Regions from separate parts of the Siminovitchia sp. FSL H7-0308 genome, predicted to be linked through region 3. Evidence: riboswitches for the same ligand, from Rfam matches in the RefSeq annotation. Region 3 holds a riboswitch; each other region holds the start of a gene.
What was found. A riboswitch is a leader RNA that binds a small molecule or an ion and turns the genes downstream of it on or off. The one in region 3 is predicted to bind glycine.
Positions count from the first base shown of each region.

Region 1 (4,216 bases), 750 kb from region 3:
GCTGGGCATCTCCGACCACAATATCTGCACCAATGGCGCCTGGAGGTGTTAAAACACCTAAAGAAAGCGGGTTGCTGGAAACGATCAACAGTCCTTTTACGTCATGGATGAGCGGTTCAATTTTCTTAAGCGGCTCAATTTGGCCAAAGAAGTTCGGGTATTGTACAATTACCGCAGCAACCTCCTCGTTGATTTCAGCCTTTAAAGCCTCCAAATCAGTCAAACCATCTTTATCGGGAATTTCTATCACTTCAACTGCCTGGCCTTTGGCATATGTCTTTAATACATCGCGTGATTCGGGATGGACCGTCCTTGATACGAGAACTTTTTTTCTTCTTGTATGTCCGGCAGCGAGCATGGCCGCCTCTGCAAGCGCCGTTCCGCCATCATACATGGAAGAGTTTGCAACATCCATTCCTGTTAATTCACATATCATTGTTTGAAATTGAAAAATGGCCTGGAGCTCACCTTGAGAAATTTCCGGCTGATAAGGCGTGTAAGCGGTGTAAAACTCTGATCGAGATATCACATGGTCAACGATTGTCGGGATATAATGGTCGTACACTCCCGCTCCCAAAAACGAAACATGTTGTTGTAAATCGGCATTTTTGGCAGCAAGCCGAGACAACTCCTTTAATAAGGCGGATTCGGATTTGGCTTTTTTAATATTGTACTTCCTTTTGAATCGCACTTTATCCGGTATATCCGAAAATAAGTCATCTATTGAATCTACTCCGATCGTTTGCAGCATTTCTTTCTTGTCTTCTTCCGTCATAGGCAAATAACGATGTTTGATCATATTTTTCTCCCCCATCCTATTTTTTTGGACGTGTATAAAATGGCGTTTTAATGATTTTTGCTTGTAAACGTTTTTTGCGCACAGCCACTTCCAACTCATTCCCTACTTCACTGTACTCAGACTGAATGAGAGCAAGGCCGATGTTTTTTTTCAGCGTAGGAGATTGTGTTCCCGACGTGACAAACCCAATTTCTTCATCATTCTTATATACGGAATAGCCATGCCTCGGGATGCCCCGCTCCAGCATTTCGATACCTACAAGTCTTCTAGAAACGCCGTTTTCCTTTTGCTTTGTCAGGGCTTCTTTTCCGATAAAGTCCTCTTCTTTATTGAGTTTTACGGCAAATCCGATGCCTGCCTCTAAAGGAGAAATGTCCGGGGACAATTCCTGTCCATAAAGCGGCAAAGTCGCCTCGAAGCGCAACGTATCTCGTGCACCAAGGCCACAAGGCTGAATCCCCTCTTCCTTGCCTGCTTTTAGCAGATCTTCCCATATTTGAGTGGCGTCTTTCGGGCTACAGTAAATTTCAAACCCGTCTTCACCTGTATACCCAGTTCGGGAAACAAGAGCTTTCGCTCCGTTTACATCAACATTCTGTTGAAATTTGAAAAATTTGACATCTCTCAAATCCACATTTTTTACAATTTTTTGCAAAATCAATTGCGCTTTCGGTCCTTGAATCGCAATCAAGGCATATTGGTCTGAAACATTCTTCACTTCGACATCTTTATCCGCGTATTGTGTTAACCAGGCAACATCTTTTTCCGTATTGGCGGCATTCACGATCAACAAGTATTCTTCTTCATCAAGCCGATAGATGAGCAAATCGTCTACGACTCCGCCATTCTCATAGCACATTGCCGTATATTGAGCGCCGCCCTTCTTCAGTTTGGATACATCATTGGTCATCAATTTTTGAAGAAACGCTTCACTCTCTTTCCCTGTCACCAACACTTCTCCCATGTGGGAAACATCAAAAATGCCTGCTCTTTCCCTGACGGCTTCATGCTCCTCTTTTATGCTGGAAAACTGGACAGGAAGATCCCAGCCGCCAAAATCAATCGTCTTTGCCCCGTACTTTTCATACAAAGGATACAAAGGGGTTCGTTTTAATTCTGACATTGTCCTTCCTCCTTTTTATCTTTTATGTAACATCAGGCAATAAAAAAAGACAGAAAAACCCCTATGAAAAGGTTTCTCTGTCTTGGGACCTGAAAGTTTGACCGCTTTAAGATCGGCTTTCTTCTTTGGTGGTTTTCTCGTAGGAAGAAAACGCTCTCCAGAGTTGCGTCAAACAAGAGTCTTTTTGCCTGAGAGATTCGCACGGGTTCGCGCTTGCTCCTTCGGCGCCGAAAATTCATCGGTCTCTCCTCTTGTCATCATTCGCCTATATTCTTTTTGAGACTGGTTATACTATTATCATGCGAAGCTTGCTAGTTACACACATCGTACCATTCTTTTGCCAATTGTTCAAACATTTTCCTCAATCATACATAGAAAAGGAGAGGCGTTCACGATGAAGGTACCTATCCAATCTGATGCCCAATGGCTTCCGGGCTTCCTGGAGCGAATCGAACAGGATGGCCCTTGGGCCAATCAACAATTGTTCAAGCTGGCATTAACCGCGGAAAAACAGCTACTCGTTCCTGAGTTTGAGGGTCTAGTCGCACCGAACCATTTGCCTCAACTAACATTATTGCCCCATCAACTGGAAACGGCCACTGTCGTTGTGGAAAATATGAACGGCAAAGCCATTTTAGCTGATGAGGTGGGGCTGGGAAAAACAATTGAAGCGGGATTGATCTTAAAAGAATATATGATTCGCGGCCTTGTCAAACGGGCATTGATCCTTGTCCCCGCATCTCTCGTTTCCCAGTGGACATACGAGCTGAATTCCAAATTCCATATCCATGCCGTTGCGGCAACAAAAAGTTATGTATGGGGCCAGTATGACTGTATCGTTTCATCCATTGATACAGCAAAACGGAGCCCTCACTGCGACATCATTTCCGAACAAGATTTTGATTGTATCATTGTTGATGAGGCCCACAAGCTGAAAAATCATAAAACGAAAAATTACCAGTTCGTGCAATCTCTCCCCAAAAAGTATTGTCTGTTGCTGACGGCAACACCGATTCAAAATAAAATTGAGGAAATTTTCTACCTCGTCTCCTTGTTAAAGCCAGGCCACCTAGGGAGCCAAAGCAGCTTTTTGGAGAAATATAAAAATAAAAAATTATCAAAGCAAGAAAATGAACATTTAAAAAGCCTGATTAATAAAGTAATGATTCGGAACAGAAGAGCTGACACCAAAATTGAATGGACAAAGCGCCATGTTGAAACCATTCCGATTGAATTCAGCAAAGAGGAACGCGAGCTTTATGATGGGATTGATATATTAAGGGAGTCCTGTGAATCTTATACAGCAAATGCTTTTTCAATTATTACTTTACAGCGGGAAGCGTGCAGTAGCCGGGAAGCCGTTTATTTTACATTAAAAAACATGTTGCAAAAATATGAAAACCCCTCAGATGAATATGTGAACAAGCTTACATTTTTGCAAACAAAGATAGATGCCGTATCACAAAACTCAAAAGCACTGAAAGCGCTCGAATTGATTAAAAAAATCAATGATAAAGTGATTATTTTTACAGAGTACCGTGCTACGCAACTATACTTGCAATGGTTTTTGCAGCAGCACGGGATTAAATCTGTTCCGTTTCGCGGAGGTTTTAAGCGCGGGAAAAAAGATTGGATGAAAGAATTGTTCAAAAATCACGTGCAAGTACTGATCGCAACCGAAGCCGGTGGCGAAGGGATAAATTTGCAGTTTTGCAACCACGTCATCAACTTTGACTTGCCATGGAATCCGATGCGCCTTGAGCAAAGAATTGGCCGGGTGCACCGACTGGGCCAGAAGGAAGATGTGTATATTTATAACTTCGCAGTGAAAAATACAATTGAAGAACATATTGTCAATTTGCTGACGCAAAAAATTAAACTCTTTGAGCGTGTAGTCGGAGAATTGGATGATATTCTGGCAAAGCTGGAATTTGGCAGTATCGAGGAACATATGCATGATATTTTCAAGGAATCCAAGTCGGAAGGGGAACTGAAGGTGAAGATGGCAAACCTTTCCGCCTTCATCCAGTTTGCTGATTCCATAAGAGAGGAAAGTGAAACAAATGCTTCAACAAGAAATACATCAATATCTTGAGAACTTTTTTGAAGCGACGCAATGCACCATTTTGGAAAACGGCCCCGGATTTTTAACCGTCCAATTAACGATAGAAATGGATAAGGAACTGATGAATCGGCCATTTTATTGGACATATTTAGAAAAGACGGGCGGAATACCCAATCCGGGAAAACTGACTTTTATTACAGATGAAGAAAAAGCTCCGGAAAATGTAAAG
Region 1 covers NZ_CP150282.1:1,548,302-1,552,517, reverse strand. Annotated here, with positions in the region: gene gcvPA (aminomethyl-transferring glycine dehydrogenase subunit GcvPA) at 1-796, opposite strand, end outside; gene gcvT (glycine cleavage system aminomethyltransferase GcvT) at 816-1,922, opposite strand; glycine riboswitch at 2,089-2,183, opposite strand; gene MHB50_RS07310 (SNF2-related protein) at 2,317-4,017, shown strand; gene MHB50_RS07305 (YqhG family protein) at 3,986-4,216, shown strand, end outside.
Region 1: linked by a shared signal. The riboswitch ahead of gcvT (glycine cleavage system aminomethyltransferase GcvT) and the one ahead of glyA (serine hydroxymethyltransferase) in region 3 are both predicted to bind glycine.

Region 2 (4,216 bases), 920 kb from region 3:
CAAGAAAAGTGAGGGATACGCACACCCCGATAGGGCGTTCCGGTACAGGGGAAGATATTGCCCGCATTGTTGCCTTTTTGTGTGAAGATGATTCCGATTTGATAACAGGAAGTGTGATTTCGGCGTCCGGCGGGCTGCGCGTTGTTCATCGTTATGATAAAAGTTAAGATCACCCAAATGTAATGGCTATGTCTTGTCCCCCTCATGCATTTACTGATATGGCTTTATAAAACAGGGTGCTTACAAGAAAATGGGGAATTTGATCCTTGATATTTGCGGGAATCTGTCATGAGCTGTGGAAATACTTGTGGTATATGTTGTAAAAACAATGGAATGGAAATTATGGAATGATTTCAATCGGAGACCGTCTAGGGCTCCGATTTTTTTGATAAAGGCTCTATATAAATGTTGGGGTTTTAAACATATGTCAAAATGCAAAATCAGTCGCAGAAATACGAAGCGTTTTTCTGCGACTGATTTACTTTAGAAGCTTTTTAGACAGCCCCTAATTCTTTGTTTACTCGTAAACTGTTACTTTAACTGTTCTGACTCCCCAGTTTAATGCTTCCTGATTAGTAGGCACGTGCAAGTCAATTTTATTTCCTTTTATCGCGCCGCCAGTATCTCCCGCAACGGCAGTTCCGTATCCTTCTACATGAACTTTGGACCCAAGAGGTATGACATTCGGATCAACGGAGATGACTTTGGCGTTAGGGTTTTTTATTAAATCAATGCCGGTAGCGGTAATGCCGCTACATCCTTTGCAACTGGCCGTGTAGGCTGTCGCTGTAACTGTGATTGTTTTATTGGCAGTTTCATTTGTCGTATCATTCGTAGTTTCATTCGCGGTTGCTTCGGGACTGGCAGTCTGAACAGGTGCTTGTGGCTTTTCTGTTGTATTGACTGGCGCCGCCGTGTTTGAATTCGTAATCGTTAATACTTGATTCGGGATGATAAGGTCACTTGTTAGTCCGTTCAAACTTTTTAATTGGCTGACGGAAACCTTATGCTGTAATCCGATACCCCAAAGTGTATCTCCCTTTTTAACTGTATATGTGTCCGTTGCCGCTGAAGCTGCTCCAGAAAAACCTACTACTAGAATAGATGCTGTAACCATAGATATGACTATTTTTCTCAACATGCAAAACTCCTTTATTTTAAATCGTAGGTCTTAGTATAACAGGGGAATATGACAGCCGTATTTCATCTGTATATACTTTCGGTTACAAAATATTTCCAAAAAACATGAACATGTCTTGGTAACCAAGCCAGGGAATCGCTATTTTCAAGGTTCTAAACAAAAAAGACACTATATTACAGAACCGTGTTATATTTTAATAAAGCCGGGAGCGAGGAGGAAGAATGGTGAAAAAAGAGAAGCTGGTTCGATTGTTTGACAGGCAAGCGAAAAGATATGCCAAGGGAAAGGATTCTGCTTCGTTAAAAAGGTGGCGCCAAGAGTTGATTCGTCAAGCCGAAGGAGAAGTTCTTGAACTGGCGGTTGGGGCGGGAGCCAATTTTCCTTACTATCCTTCAGGGGTCAAGGTGACGGCGACGGATTTTAGTGAAGAGATGCTTCGCAAAGCCAGGGTGGCGGCCGCCGCTCATCACATGGATGCTGTCTTTATTTGTGGCGACATCGAGAAAATGAGCTTTGATGAGGAATCGTTCGACACCATTGTTTCGACGCTTTCATTTTGTTGTTACGAAAATCCTCTCGGCATGTTTCAAAAAATCCAGCGTTGGTGTAAGCCTGACGGGAACATTTTATTATTGGAGCATGGCATTAGCTCTCATGTCGCGATTTCGACATTCCAAAGGACTTTCAATCCACTTTTTTGCCGTGTGGTCGGATGTCATCATAATCGTGACATGCTGGAGCTTGTAAAAGCTTCGGGAATCGAGATTGACAAGGTGGAAAGCCACTGGTTTAACATGGTGCATCTTATTTGGGCCAAGCCGGGAACCCGGGTCTAGTGCGTTATCATCCGAGTCGGAAGGGTATGGCAAAGGCGAATGAGAAGAAATGTCCTTTGCGCTATTATTTCACGATTATCAGACGGGAGTGCTAAGTTTCTAAAAACTGCTATTGACTCAATACGAGCCGGATTGTTAAAATAACTTATCGACAAAAATATGAGCAATGAGGGTTATGGATCAAACTATAACCGGAGCAGCTTCTGGAGAGACCGTGATTTACGCGGCGCCGAAGGATTCACAATCTCAGGCAAAAGGACAGAAGAGTAACATACGAACTTTTATGTACGTTATTCTACTGACTTTCGGAGATTGGAGAGATCCAATCTTTTTTTATGTTTACAATTTCAAGAAGGGGGCTATTACAACATGGAGAAAAGACGCGCAGTTGTCAGCGTGGTTGGGAAAGATCAAGTAGGGATTATTGCAAGTGTAACGAAAGTGTTGTCGGATCACCACATTAACGTTTTGGATATCCGGCAAACCATTTTGCAAGATTTTTTTACAATGATGATGGTTGTTGATGTAACGGGCATTGAAAATTTGGAAGGCTTGCAAAAACAGTTTGATGAACTTGGCGTGAAAATTGGACAGCAAATTAATATTCAACGGGAAGAGATTTTCCAGTCGATGCACCGTATATAGAAGGAGAATGTATATGAATATAGCGCTGAACGAAATGATGGAAACGATTCGGATGGTCCAAATGGAAAACTTGGACATTCGCACCGTCACCATGGGAATCAGCCTGTCGGATTGTGCTGATTCTGATTTTGAAAAAATGAACAAACGGGTTTATGAGAAAATCATACAATACGCCGGGAATTTAAAAAGCACGGCGGAGGCGGCAGAAAAAGAATTCGGTATTCCAATCGTCAATAAGAGAATATCCGTCACGCCAATTGCCGAGTTGCTGGGCAATGCGACGAAGGAGCAGGCGGTGGAGTTGGCCAAAACATTGGACAAAGCGGCCGCCACAATTGGCGTCGATTTTATCGGAGGTTATTCTGCTCTCGTTCATAAAGGCATTGCCAAAGGAGATCAAACACTGCTTGACGCTCTCCCGGAGGCATTAAGCGTAACGGAGCGGGTTTGTTCTTCCATTTCTGTTGCCACAACAAGAACGGGCATTAATATGGATGCTGTTCGCGAGATGGGTTTGATTATAAAAGAAGCGGCGGAAAGGACGAAGGATCGAAACGGGATTGCCTGTGCCAAGCTTGTCGTTTTTTGTAATCCTGTTGAGGATAATCCGTTTATGGCGGGTGCTTTTCACGGTGCGGGCGAAGGAGAAGTTGTGCTGAATGTGGGAGTCAGCGGCCCGGGCGTCGTGTTAAATGCTTTAAGGCGCCATCCGGAGGCTGATCTTGGAGAAGTGGCAGATATTATTAAGAAAACGGTTTTTAAAATCACGCGAGCCGGCGAACTGCTTGGCAGGGTTGTTGCAGAACGTCTCCAAGTTCCGTTCGGAATCATGGATTTGTCACTTGCTCCCACGAACGCCATGAATGACAGTGTTGCCGATATTTTGGAAGAAATCGGCCTTGAGCGGGTCGGAACACATGGGACAATTGCGGCTCTCGCTTTAATGAATGACGCAGTAAAAAAAGGAGGGGCCATGGCGAGTTCTTATGTCGGCGGTTTGAGCGGCGCTTTTATCCCGGTGAGTGAGGATGAGGGAATGATCCGGGGCATCGAAGACCAGGCGCTCACTTTATCCAAACTGGAAGCCATGACATGTGTTTGCTCGGTTGGACTCGATATGATTGCCTTATCCGGCGATGCTTCACCTGCCACGCTGGCTGCGATCATTGCGGACGAAGCCGCGATCGGTATGATTAATAAGAAAACGACAGCCGTTCGCGTCATTCCAGTCCCGGGAAAGCGGGAAGGAGATATCGTGGAATTTGGCGGACTGCTTGGGCGGGCGCCAGTACTGGGTGTCAACCAATACAGCTCAGAGAAGCTTATCCGCCGGGGCGGGCGTATTCCTGCACCGCTGCAATCATTAATTAATTAAGTAACATAAAAAAAGCTCCCGGGTCACCAGTCCGGGAGCTAATGGCATATTTCTTTGCCTCAATTACCTTTTATTCAACGCTTCCAAATACAATTCATTCACTTGATCCCAATTCACAGTGTTCCACCAACTAGAGACGAATTCCGGTCGTCTGTTTTGATACTTCAAATAATAAGCATGTTCCCAAACATCTATGACAAGCAGCGGTGTTTTCCCGGT
Region 2 covers NZ_CP150282.1:4,440,988-4,445,203, forward strand. Annotated here, with positions in the region: gene MHB50_RS20815 (SDR family oxidoreductase) at 1-167, shown strand, start outside; gene MHB50_RS20820 (3D domain-containing protein) at 518-1,138, opposite strand; gene MHB50_RS20825 (class I SAM-dependent methyltransferase) at 1,363-1,977, shown strand; glycine riboswitch at 2,171-2,249, shown strand; gene MHB50_RS20830 (ACT domain-containing protein) at 2,347-2,622, shown strand; gene MHB50_RS20835 (PFL family protein) at 2,636-3,997, shown strand; gene MHB50_RS20840 (superoxide dismutase) at 4,061-4,216, opposite strand, start outside.
Region 2: linked by a shared signal. The riboswitch ahead of MHB50_RS20830 (ACT domain-containing protein) and the one ahead of glyA (serine hydroxymethyltransferase) in region 3 are both predicted to bind glycine.

Region 3 (4,216 bases):
TATGCTTCCTGTCAGGTAATTGCCTTTCTCTTTATATTGTTGCAGCAAGTAAGCGTCACCGCCCGAAATACCGCTTGGAGCCGTTGACTTGTCTTCAATGCCTGTTTCAATCGCGTCTTTCATCCTCAAAAGCCGCTCTTTCATTTTCTCGAAAATGTCTTTCTGGCTTCGGCCGGTCTTGCTTGCTTCCCATTCCAGCATAAGCTCGCCAATTCCCCAATTTTTTTCATGACACTGTTGGAGCAGCTCTTCCATCGAAGAGAATTCCATTCTTTTCACCTGCTTTCTGATAGATATGTTTCTTTGATCCACTCCATATCAATCTCGGTATTCAACAACAGATCCAGCCGATGCTCATTCATGTAAAAAATTTTTGAAAGCCCCCCTCCCAGGGATGCACCTCCAATTTCCAGCCCCTTGCCTTTCCTTCTGACTTCAACCATTAGCGTATTAGGGTGGTCAAAGTAAGAACATTGGTTCTCCATTTGAAACGTAACGTTCATTTTTTCATCTTGCGCAAGATCGAAGGCATAGCGAATACCCGGGTCATCCGTATCCATGCCAAGCAGGCCGCCTAAAATGGCCTTATCTGTCCCATGCCCCCGATATGTTTCCGCGAACGAATCATAGAAAGTGATATGGGCATAGTCGGGAACACCCCCGAGAAGATCATAAGCAAACTTTCCGATGGACACGACACCAGCCGTATGAGAGCTGGAAGGCCCCACCATAATTGGACCGATAATATCAAAACAACTGTTATAAATCACTTTCGCCACCCCACTTTATCTAACCAATAGCTCTTGATAAAGGGGATATTCGCGACAAAGTTGCTGTATCGTTTCTTGCACGCGCTTCGTAACAGCCGGATCTCCCTTGCTCTTTAAAATATCCGCTATAGCGCGACCAATGAGCTCCATATCTTTTTCTTTCATTCCGCGGGTTGTGACAGCAGCGGTTCCAATCCGAATCCCGCTCGTCACGAATGGACTTTCCGGATCATATGGAATTGTATTTTTATTGACGGTGATGCCTGCTGCTTCCAGCAAATGCTCCGCTTCTTTTCCAGTCAGTCCCCAAGCACGCACATCCAACAAGACAAGATGGTTATCCGTTCCGCCTGAAACGAGCCGGGCCCCCGTCTCTAATAAGGTTTCAGCAAGTTTTGAGGCATTTGACACAATTTGTTGAGTGTACGCTTTAAAGTCCGGTTGAAGCGCTTCCTTGAATGACACCGCCTTAGCAGCAATCACATGCATGAGCGGTCCGCCTTGAATGCCTGGAAACACTGCTTTGTTTATTTTTTTCATCACATCTTCATCATTCGTCACAACAATTCCCCCGCGCGGGCCTCTCAATGTTTTATGTGTTGTACTCGTAACGACATCCGCATACGGGACGGGAGAAGGATGAAGGCCACTGGCTACAAGGCCGGCAATATGGGCCATGTCCACCATTAAAATGGCTCCCGTTTTGTCCGCAATCTCTTTAAACTTGAAAAAATCTATGATTCTCGGATATGCACTTGCACCGGCAATGATCATTTTAGGACGCTCTTTTAAAGCGATGGCTTCCACCTCGTCATAATCAATCAAGTGGGAATCCTCTCTTACACCATAAGCGACGACATCGAACCATTTTCCTGACAGATTGACGGGGCTTCCATGAGTCAAATGCCCACCGTGTGATAAATTCATCCCCATGATCTTATCGCCCGGCTCCAACATCGAGAAGAAAACAGCCGTATTCGCTTGAGCACCGGAGTGGGGCTGAACATTGGCAAAATGGGCATCAAATAAAGCCGTTAACCTGGCAATCGCCAATTTTTCAACAACGTCTACGTGTTCACATCCTCCGTAATACCTTTTGTCCGGATACCCTTCCGCATACTTGTTCGTTAAAACAGAACCCATTGCCTCCATCACATCTTCACTGACAAAATTTTCAGAAGCAATCAATTCCAATGATCCATCTTGGCGCTTTCTTTCTGCCTGAATAGCCCGATAAATTTCCACATCCCCGTTTAACAAGCTCATTTTGGTTCCTCCTTTTCCCTATCTTCCCCTCCTTGTATTTTTTCGCACACAAAAAGGACAGGGGAAAGATAGCATTTTAATCTACCCTTCCTCTGTCCTGTTACCTGAGAGTTTAAAACTTCATAACGAAGTATTCCCCTTTGGTGGCCTTTACAGGCGCTCTCCAGAGACGCGTCCAAGCACGGTACTTTTACCTGAGAGATTATATCCCAAGGAATTTTTTGGGACTTGCTCCTTCGGTGCCAAACCCAACGGTTTAGTCTCTCCCGTGATTTTCATTCGCAATTATTTGATTATTTCATAATATATCTGAACTTCAAGGGATTGTCAATAAAAAAATCTTTTTCTGTACCTTACTCTTCATGAAAGCATGGCATTTATCCCTAGCCGCTGTAGAAAAAGAACTGAAAAAGGATTCGCTGAAAGTGCTATTCTCAAGATTTTTCACAACATCTAAAAGGGAAGCCTTGGCAAATTGCGTTTTTCCAATCGCTAGGATCTCTCTGCCGCGCCGCCTGGGTACTCCCGGGAATCCTCGGCCCTCTGCTTTCGATGGTTTTTGACGATTACAGGAATCATTACTCGATATGAAAAATCCCCTTGTCTTGAGAAATTGTAAGATACTCAAAATTGGTTTATTTCTTTTTGGTATATTACATGAAGTTTGAGGTCTTTTATACAGTTACTGATTAAGCCCGTTTTCGGAGGCTGAAGACTTGGGGGCAAATGAAATAATTTTTCTAGATTTGAGTCGATTGCTCGATGGGGAACTGAAATGTCAGGGATTATTTTCATGATATTTTCACGGCTGGCCAAATGGAATCCCCAGACACCAAACGACGGCACCACTGTATAATAGGCTTTCGTTTTGAAACCAGCAGTATTCAATGTTTTTGCTATGCTCCAATACACTCTCGGAGTATCCCTCGGGGAATTGGATTGGCATGAAACGACTCCTCCCGCATTCAAATGCCTGCCGGCCCCTATAAATAATTCTTTGGTATATAATAAGCTGGTTGTAGGATCGACGGGATCAGGAAAATCAACGATGATGACATCATAACCCTCCATTGTTTTCTTTAAGTATTCCATCGCGTCCATTATATGCACCTTTACCCTGCCATCCCTTAACGAGCCGGCATTTATAGCAGCAAGTGCGGGCTCCTCTTTTGCCAAACGAATCATGACGGGGTCAATATCCACAAGATCTACATGTGCTACATCAGTATATTTTAATATTTCACGAAGCGCGAGTCCGTCCCCTCCGCCTAAAATCAGTATTTTTTTTCTTGATTTTGCCAGTTCCATTGCTGGAAATACCAGTGCTTCATGGTAATACCTTTCATCAAGGGATGAAAACTGCAACTCATCATTTAGATACAATCGAAGGTCTTTTCCCTCGACAAGCAAAATATCCTGAAAACCACTGAATCCTCTATACAAGATATTGTGCTTTCCATTTATAAGTTCTTTCAGAACCTTCATGTCCGACTCATTTCCCCGCTCTTTATTTGTTACATGAAGTGGTTTTCCCGGCTCACGAATACTTTCATTTTCAGAAAAAATTCGGCTTTTATGCCCTCTTGGGATTTCATGCATAAAGACGCGCCTTGCGCCTATTTTGCGTAGAAATCTTTGTAACACATTCCAGACATCCTGATGGGAACATGTATATAAGTCCAAAGCTGTATACCTGTATTCAGGCCAAGTGTGAATAGAGAAATGGGACGAAGAGATAACGATCGTACCCGTTACTCCTTGGGGTGAAAACGTATGGAAATAAGCCATCAGAATTTCCAATTGCAGTTCTCTCAAGGACTCTAAAATCAAACTTTTTACCTCATCAGCGCTATCAATGACACTAGCATTACAATCATAGGCATCCACGATAAAATGTTGTCCTATTACGCCCGTTGCTTCCATGTCGTCCATTCCTTCCAGTCCTGATATTTTTTCGCTTCGCCCGAATCACCCATATTCCCGCAAACACATCCATAACTAACGTATGAACTTATCAATGTGCAAATGCTAAAAAATGAAAACTCTGCCTTGCTCCATTGAGCGAACGGCACGTTTTCGTCTATGAGTAGGATTCATGGATAATTCCCAATCCGTAAAACATTAATCCACTATGCTTCCGCGGTCATGAAGGAATAATGTGAGGAAGTTGGAAAAAATCA
Region 3 covers NZ_CP150282.1:797,572-801,787, reverse strand. Annotated here, with positions in the region: gene sdaAA (L-serine ammonia-lyase, iron-sulfur-dependent, subunit alpha) at 1-270, opposite strand, end outside; gene MHB50_RS03835 (serine dehydratase beta chain) at 276-770, opposite strand; gene glyA (serine hydroxymethyltransferase) at 786-2,036, opposite strand; glycine riboswitch at 2,209-2,315, opposite strand; gene speD (adenosylmethionine decarboxylase) at 2,661-3,968, opposite strand.